DNA from 2 places in the Streptomyces sp. 2-1 genome. Region 2 is predicted to be linked to the other one. Evidence: riboswitches for the same ligand, from Rfam matches in the RefSeq annotation. Region 2 holds a riboswitch; the other holds the start of a gene.
What was found. Region 2 has a riboswitch for ZMP and ZTP ahead of ACN20J_RS30390 (glycine hydroxymethyltransferase). Riboswitches for the same ligand answer to the same signal wherever they lie in the genome.

Region 1 (4,403 bases), 3.3 Mb from region 2:
TGCGCGCGGGGCAGCCGCGGACGGTTCGTCCGGTCCCCGCAAGGGCACGCATGTGCAGTCGTGGAGCATGGGCATGTCGGAGGACAAGCCTCCGATCACGCTCCCCGTGGAGCGCATCGTGCGCTGGAACGCGGACGACAGCCACACGGAACTGGTCGTCGCGACCGACCCGCGCCACCCGGGCCGGCCGGTCCTCTCCGACGCGGACGGCGATCCGGGCCTCGTCGACGACGGTCACGTCATCAGCGAGCAGACCTTCCCACCGAGCTGGAGCGACGCCCCGCCCGAGTCGCCACCGCCGCATGACGCCGAGCGGCTGCGCGCCTATCTGCAGGAGGCGCAGCACACCGACACCCCGCTGACCACGCCCGAACTGCTGGACGCCACACGGCTGTTGCTCGACACCTGGACCCTCGGCACCCGTGAGGACGCGGCACTCGCCCGAGTCCTCGCGGACGCCGACGGACTGCGGTCCGTCGGCCAGGTGACCGATCGCCTGGGCCGGCACGGTCAGGCGTACCTGTACGACGGCACCGGCTACCGGCAGATGCTGATCATGGATCCGGTCACCGGTGCCGTCCTCGGCCTGGAGAGCACCGCCACGACCGCCGAGCCCGAGTACGGACTCAAGGCCGGTGACGTCATGGACTACAGCGCGTGGATTCGCTGATCAGGCGCCGGTCTGCCGCGTGGCCGCCTCGACGGTCTGGGCCAGCAGTGTGGCGATCGTCATCGGACCGACCCCGCCCGGTACGGGAGTGATCAGCGAGGCCCGCTCCCGTGCGCTGTCGAAGTCGACGTCGCCTATGTTGCCGGGGTTGTAACCGGCGTCGACGACTACCGCGCCCGGTTTGATGTCCTCGCCGCGGATCAGCCGGGGCCGCCCCACGGCGGCCACCACGATGTCCGCCTCCCGCACGGCCGCCGACAGGTCGGCCGTGCGCGAGTGGCAGTACGTCACCGTGGCGTCGCGGCCGAGCAGCAGCATCCCCACCGGCTTGCCGAGGATCGCGCTGCGGCCCACCACGACGGCCCGCTTACCGGCCGGGTCGACGTCGTACTCGTCCAGGAGCCGCATGATCCCGCCGGGCGTACACGACGCGAAGCCCGGCAGACCGAAGCTCATCGCCGAGAAGGACGCCAGCGTGACCCCGTCGACGTCCTTCTCCGGAGCGATCGCCTCGAACGCCGCGCGCTCGTCGATGTGGTGCCCCATCGGGTGCTGCAACAGGATGCCGTGCACGGTGGGGTCGGCGGACAGCTCGGTGAGCGTGCCGATCAGCTCGTCCGTCGTGGTCCCGGCGGGCAGAGCCACGTGCCGCGACTCGATACCCGCCTTGCGGGAACGGTTCTGCTTCATCCGTACGTACGTGACGGAGGCGGGGTCCTCGCCCACCAGCACGGTGGCGAGACAGGGCGCCACCCCCGTGCGTTCGGTGAGGTCGGCCGCCCGCTTGGCCGTCTCGTCGACGATCCGCCGGGCGAGACCGGTGCCGTCCATCAGCTGCGCCTGGGACATGAGCCACTCCTGAGCGTCGTAGAAGATGCCCAGGCGCGCGGCGAAGACGTGTGTGTCGGGCCGCTCCCCGGTGGTACTCCACCTCAGCGCCAGTCACGGCCTGCCACCACAGTACGCGTCGCCGGAGTGGCATTGTCGTCGAGCCGGGCCGTAGGCGTCTTCCTCCGGCCCGGCCGTCGGGTCCACGTACGGCTCACCGAGGCGGGATACGACGCGTTCGAGCGGCACGCGGCTTCCGAAGAGCATGGCGAGAACGGGCTGCTCTCAGTGCTGTCAGCAGGAGAGAAGCGGACACGCGCCGACCAGCTCCGGAAGCCGGTCGAGGCCGCAGAGGCCTCGCCGGACGCGACTGAGCCGAAAAGGTCCAGGTCAGACGGGTCGTGATCCGGACCCTCGGCATTCCCCTTACACCTCTTCGGCGTCCCATACCTGCAGCACCGTCTGGTCGACGATCTTCCCGTCGCGCAGCGACATCATCGAACTCATGAGCACCCTGACGCCGTCCGCGTACTGACAGGACTCGGTGAAGGCGACATGGTCGCCCTGGATCACACACTGCTCCATCTTGTGTGTCATGTCGCGGCTGTAGACGTCGTCGAGCATCTCGCGGATCTGCTCGCGGCCGTGCATGACCTTGGGGTGGCTGGGCTGGGTGTTGCGGTCGACGACGCGCATCTCCGCGTCGTCCGCGTACAGCGACAGGAGCGCCGACGCGTTCTGGCCTTCGATGCCCCGGCGCAGCGTTTCGGTGTTGAAGGCGGGGCTTGCCGCAGTGCCCATGGTGGACCTCCTTGTGGACCACTGGCGAAGGCCGCGGCCCGCTGCGGAGCGGGCCGTCGAGGGCCTCTCCCTTCTGAGACTCCTCCGGCACGGCGGCCACGGCAAGCGCAGGCGGACCGATGAGCCTGTCGGGTGAGGGGCCCGGTGCGGCCGTGTCCGTGGACGGCCCGCCACCGTTGCTGAAGGCATGATCTCAACACGACGTATCGTCGCCGCCGTTGGCCTCGCCGTCGGCGTCACGGGCCTTGCCGTACCGTCCGCGAGCGCTGCCACCACCCCGGAGACGGGAAAGGTGAACCCCATCGCGATGCTCGACTCGCTCGCCGTGAGCGACCTTCCCGCGGAGCACAAGGCCCAGATGCCGAGGGTCTCCGACCAGCTCGACAAGCTCAACGAGCTGAACGGCCTCTACCAGCTGGAGCAGCTCCACCAGGTGACCGACCTCGCGGCCCCCGCCATGGGACTGGTCGGGGCCGTCGAGTAGGGCCGTCGAGTACCGAACGGCCCGGTCCGTCGGCGCGCGTCTCGTGGGGAGGCGCGCGCCGACGTCGTTCCAGGCGAAACGGCGGTGGCCCCCGGATGCGCGCCGGGGCGGTCCGGGTGAGGCTGAGGGCATGTCGGAACATCCCGTAGTGGTCGTGCACCCGCCGCAGGAGGAAGGCGGCAGGCGCGTGACGGTCCACGGCGAGCCGATCGGCGTCGCCATGAACCTCCCGGACGTCGTCGAGTTCCTGCGCCGCGCGGGCCTGGAGTTCGACGAGAACGAGGTCGCCGTGTCACCGCTGATCGAGTGGCGTGGCGGAGGACCGTCCTACTGGGGGCCGGAGCCGCGCCGCCCCTGACGGCCGGGCGCAGGTGAGAGGGCGCATGTAGGGGCCCACGTCCTTCCTCGGTAGTACCTCGTCCATGGGGACTGCCGCCACGGGACCAGGACGAAGGCCTCCATGGGCACGATGTGTGAGGGCGCGGCGGCGCGGAGGCTGGTGGTACCAGGAATGAGGAGGCCGCCATGAACCGCCGGATCCGCATCCGTCCCACCCGCCGCACGACCACCGCGCGCGACACGACGATCGACCGCAGGACCCCCTCGGGCCGACTCCTGCCCTATTGATCGCCCCACTGACCGCGTCCTAATGACCACGCCTACTGACCGCGCCCTCCTGACTGCCGTACCGGCCACTGGCGGACGTCAGCAGATGGTCTGGGTGCTGTTGACCAGGGTGTTGTTGCGGAACGTGGTGTTGTCGCCGCAAGGGCTCTCCCTGATCGAGGAGTTGGTCACCCTCAGGTTCTGGACGGTGATGTCCGAGTTGTTGGGGAACTCCGAGCGGGCCGCCAGCCGGATCTCGCCGCCGCCCGTGACACTGCCGCTCTGGGCGGCGAGGTTCACGTTGTAGCAGTTCTCGATCAGGATCGCGTTGTTGCCGGTGTTGGAGATGGTCACCCGGTCGATGGTCGCGCCGCCGCTCTCGGAGACGCAGAAGACGCCCCGGCCACCGCCGCGCGCCACGACCTCGCCGACCCGCACATTGGTCGGGTACGCGCTGCCGATCCGGCCGTTGCGGTTGGCCATGCGGAAGGCCGCGTAACCCGTACCGGCGCCCGCGCCGTCCGCGTCGACCTTCGCGACCGTCGCATTGATGGTCTGGTTCAGCAGGAGACCGGACTCGCCCACATTGCGCGCGGTGACCGTGCCGATGGTGAGGCCGTCGACCCCGTACGTCTCCACGGCGTGGCTGCTCGCCCCGGAGACGTACACGTTGTCGATCCGGACGTTGCGTGTCCACTGGCTGGTGTCGCCGCGGTTGTCGATGCGTACGCCGAGACCGCGTGAGAGGCGCATGTCGATCTGGCCGAGCACGACGTTGGTGACGTTACGCATGAAGACGCCGTACAGCGGGGTGCCGGTGAGGTTCAGGTGCTGGACCTCGATGTCCCGGGCGCCGCGTGCGTACACCGGGGCCTGGTCGCCGGTGCCCGAACCGGTGACGTCGATGGTGCCGCACACGTCGAGCACGGTGTAGCTCGGCAGGGAGACCCGGGAACCTGCGCCGATGGCACCCGAGCCGCGCACCACGACCCGCTCCTTCGAAGTCCGGCCCGC
Region 2 (4,403 bases):
TACCCCTGGGAATGGCTCACCACCGACCGCTTCGCCCCGCACGTCCTCGCCACCCTCGACAACGGCGGCGGCACGGGGACCACGATGTGGATCGAGCCGGCCTGGAAGATGCTGCTCAGCAACAAGGCCCTCCTCGCGATCCTCTGGGAGCTGTACCCGGACCACCCCAACCTCCTCCCCGCCTACCTCGACGGCCCACGCGAACTGGCCACCACCCGCGGATACGTGGCCAAGCCCCTGCTCGGCCGCGAGGGCGCCGGAGTCACGGTCCACGAACCGGGCTCCGCTCCCGTCCTCCGCGAAGAACCCTGCTGCTACCAGGAGTTGGCACATCTCCCTTCCTTCGACGGCAACCGCGTCGTCCTCGGAGCCTGGGTCGTCGAGAACGAGTCGGCAGGCCTCGGCATCCGCGAATCCTCCGGCCTGATCACGGACGAGTACGCCCGCTTCCTGCCGCACGTGATCCTGTGACCCCCCGGCTGTCCACCGGCACCGCGCCGGGCGCCCCCGGTCCGGCGAGACCAGAGGGGCCTGCGGGATCAGAGGGGCCTGCGAGACCGGCGAGACCGGAGGGGCCGGTCACACCCCCAGCACACCCCGCAGCTGCGCCAGCCCCCAGTCCAGGTCCTCCTTACTGATCACCAGCGGCGGCGCGATCCGGACCGTGGACCCATGGGTGTCCTTGACCAGCACACCCCGGTCCATCAGCTTCTCGGAGATCTCCCGCCCCGTGCCGTACACCGGGTCGATGTCGATCCCCGCCCACAGCCCGCGCCCCCGCACCTGGGTGATCCGGCCCGAACCGGCCAACTGCCCCAGCTCCCGGTGCAGATGGTCGCCCAGCTCGGTGGCCCGCCGCTGGTACTCGCCCGACCGCAACATCGCGATCACCTCCAGTGCCACCGCACAGGCCAGCGGATTCCCGCCGAACGTCGACCCGTGCTCACCCGGCCGGAACACCCCGAGCACCTCGCGCGACGACACCACCGCCGACACCGGCACGACCCCGCCCCCGAGCGCCTTGCCCAGCACATACATGTCCGGCACGACCCCCTCGTGCTCACACGCGAAGGTCCGCCCCGTCCGCCCGAGGCCCGACTGGATCTCGTCCGCTACGAACAGCACGTTCCGCTCCCGCGTCAGCTCCCGTACGCCCGCGAGATAACCGGCCGGCGGCACCAGCACCCCCGCCTCGCCCTGAATGGGCTCCAGCAGCACGGCCACCGTGTTCTCCGTGACCGCCGCGCGCATCGCCGTCAGATCCCCGTACGGCACGATCTCGAAGCCCGGCGTGTACGGACCGAAGTCCGCCCGCGCCTCGGAATCCGTGGAGAAGCTGATGATCGTCGTCGTACGCCCGTGGAAGTTGTTGCCCGCCACGACGACCTTCGCCATCCCCTCGGGCACGCCCTTGACCCGGTACCCCCACTTTCGGGCGGTCTTCACGGCCGACTCGACCGCCTCCGCGCCCGTGTTCATCGGCAGCACCATCTCCATGCCGCACAACTCGGCCAGCCGCGCGCAGAACTCGGCGAACCTGTCGTGATGGAACGCCCGCGACGTCAACGTCACCCGCTCCAGCTGCGCCTTCGCCGCCTCGATCAGCCGCCTGTTGCCGTGACCGAAATTCAGCGCCGAATACCCGGCCAGCAGATCCAGATAGCGGCGCCCCTCGACATCCGTCATCCAGGCCCCGTCCGCCGTCGCCACGACGACCGGCAGCGGGTGGTAGGTGGGCGCGCTGTGCGCTTCGGCCGAGGCGATCAGTTCTTCGGTGGTGCTCACGGGGTCTCCGTTTCCGGCCGCACAAGGGCTCGTGACCTGCTTCTTTTCCCGCTTCTGTGCCAGAGCTCCGGCCCGCCTCCCTGCCGGCCGTACGACTGCGTGTGGCCCCTTTCCTATCGTCGCTCGCATGGTGGACGCGGGAACCCGGTGAACCGGCGCGCCCGGTACGCTGATCCACGGGCCGTGACTGGCGCGCTGGGATGGGATGGACCATCGGGGAGCGGCCCATGAACTGTGTGCCGTGCGCCTGGGCCGAACCGTGAACGCCGAACGCCCACGTCCGGAGGCCGTCATGCCAGAGCCCCTCTCCAACGAATCCACCGCCTTCCGCAGCGCCCTCGAAGTGATCCGCGCCGTCGAGCCCCGCGTCGCCGACGCCATCGGGCAGGAAGTCGCCGACCAGCGCGAGATGCTCAAGCTGATCGCCTCCGAGAACTACGCCTCCCCGGCCACCCTCCTCGCGATGGGCAACTGGTTCAGCGACAAGTACGCCGAAGGCACCGTCGGCCGCCGCTTCTACGCCGGCTGCCGCAACGTGGACACCGTCGAGGCCCTCGCCGCCGAGCACGCCCGCGAGCTCTTCGGCGCCGAGCACGCCTACGCCCAGCCGCACTCCGGCATCGACGCCAACCTCGTCGCCTTCTGGGCCGTCCTCGCCGCCCGCGTCGAGGCCCCCGCCCTGCAGAAGGCCGGCGTCCGCAACGTCAACGACCTCTCCGACGCCGACTGGGCCGAACTGCGCCAGGCCTTCGGCAACCAGCGCATGCTCGGCATGTCCCTGGACGCCGGCGGCCACCTCACCCACGGCTTCCGCCCGAACATCTCCGGCAAGATGTTCGACCAGCGCTCCTACGGCACCGACCCCGCCACCGGCCTCATCGACTACGAGGCCCTGCGCACCTCCGCCCGTGAGTTCAAGCCCCTGATCATCGTCGCTGGCTACTCCGCCTACCCCCGTCTCGTGAACTTCCGGATCATGCGGGAGATCGCCGACGAGGTCGGCGCCACGCTCATGGTCGACATGGCGCACTTCGCGGGCCTCGTCGCCGGCAAGGTCCTCACCGGCGACTTCGACCCGGTGCCGCACGCCCAGATCGTCACCACGACCACGCACAAGTCGCTGCGCGGCCCGCGCGGCGGCATGGTCCTGTGCGACTCCTCCCTCGCCGACCAGGTCGACCGCGGCTGCCCGATGGTTCTCGGCGGCCCCCTTCCGCACGTCATGGCCGCCAAGGCGGTCGCACTCGCCGAGGCCCGCCGCCCCGAGTTCCGCGACTACGCCCAGGCCGTCGTCGACAACGCCCGCGCTCTCGCCGAGGGCCTGATGCGACGCGGCGCCACGCTGGTCACCGGCGGCACCGACAACCACCTCAACCTCATCGACGTCGCCTCCTCCTACGGCCTCACCGGCCGCCAGGCCGAGTCCGCCCTGCTCGACTCGGGCATCGTCACCAACCGCAACGCCATCCCCGCCGACCCGAACGGCGCCTGGTACACCTCCGGCATCCGCATCGGCACCCCGGCCCTGACCACCCGTGGCCTCGGCGCCACCGAGATGGACGAGATCGCCGGCCTCATCGACCGCGTCCTCGCCACCACGGAGCCCGGCACCACCGCCAAGGGCGCCCCTTCCAAGGCCCAGCACATCCTGGACCCGAAGATCGCCGACGAGATCTCCCACCGGGCGACCGACCTCCTGACCGGCTTCCCGCTCTACCCGGAGATCGACCTCGGCTGAGACCGAGGCCCCGACTCACAAGTCGATCAACTCCTGTCGTGACTCCCGCGGCGGCCCAGGCTCACGCCCGGCCGCCGCGCGGCGTATCAGCAGGGTGCCGCCCGAGCCGAGGGCGAGGCCCGCCGCGAGTCCGGCTATCGCCCACCCCGGGCCGCCCGCGGGACCGGCCGCACCGCCCGTCACGCGCCCCGGACCGAACAACTCCTTCCCCTCCAACTGGTCGTAGACCGACCGCGGTGCCCGATGCCAGCGGATGTCGTCGTCGTTCACGTCGACCGCCGGGTCGCTCCGTATCCAGGGTGTGCCGTCGTCCGCGAGAAACAGCTGGTCCTGGCGCCCCATATAGATGTCGCCCCCGGGCGCACTCTCCGTCTCGGGCCAGCCGCCCACGCCGGTAGTCCCCCAGATCACGGTGGCCCGCACGGCAGGAAAGTCGCCCTCCAGCCACTCCTGCGGAACCTTCTCCGTGTCCGTGGCCGACGGCCCCAACAGCCGCCAGAGCCGCGCGAAGTACGGATCCCCCGAACGCACGCTCGTCGTTCGCCCGCTGCCGTCCCCCGCCATGACCACGGCCAGGTTCGGAACGTCGGGATCCGGCGCCGGGGCCGGCGTCGATGGCGATGGCGATGGCGATGGCGATATTGGGGCCGCGGACGGCACCGCCGCGTGTGCCCGAGGCGCCCCGAGCCCGGCGAGAGCCACGACGACAAGCGCGGCTATGACGCACACGGTTCCGGCAGACACTCCGCCGCCGAGCCAGCCGCCCGGGCCCTCTCTTACCTGCCTGCCCGGACCCGCATCTGCCCGCCCGGCTCGAGGGCGACGGGCCGCACTCATGCCCTGGGGCCTCGTTCCACGGATCCGTAGGCTCCAGATTCGT

Region 1: another riboswitch for ZMP and ZTP. It lies ahead of ACN20J_RS44300 (bifunctional 5,10-methylenetetrahydrofolate dehydrogenase/5,10-methenyltetrahydrofolate cyclohydrolase); the one in region 2 lies ahead of ACN20J_RS30390 (glycine hydroxymethyltransferase).

The regions. Positions count from the first base shown of each region.
Region 1 is NZ_CP183383.1:10,142,588-10,146,990, forward strand. It holds gene ACN20J_RS44295 (CU044_5270 family protein) at 1-670, shown strand, start outside; gene ACN20J_RS44300 (bifunctional 5,10-methylenetetrahydrofolate dehydrogenase/5,10-methenyltetrahydrofolate cyclohydrolase) at 671-1,519, opposite strand; ZMP/ZTP riboswitch at 1,540-1,626, opposite strand; gene ACN20J_RS44305 (nuclear transport factor 2 family protein) at 1,925-2,299, opposite strand; gene ACN20J_RS44310 (hypothetical protein) at 2,487-2,783, shown strand; gene ACN20J_RS44315 (hypothetical protein) at 2,914-3,141, shown strand; gene ACN20J_RS44320 (hypothetical protein) at 3,489-4,403, opposite strand, start outside.
Region 2 is NZ_CP183383.1:6,877,837-6,882,239, forward strand. It holds gene ACN20J_RS30380 (glutathionylspermidine synthase family protein) at 1-471, shown strand, start outside; gene rocD (ornithine--oxo-acid transaminase) at 580-1,785, opposite strand; ZMP/ZTP riboswitch at 1,959-2,045, shown strand; gene ACN20J_RS30390 (glycine hydroxymethyltransferase) at 2,078-3,523, shown strand; gene ACN20J_RS30395 (hypothetical protein) at 3,539-4,054, opposite strand.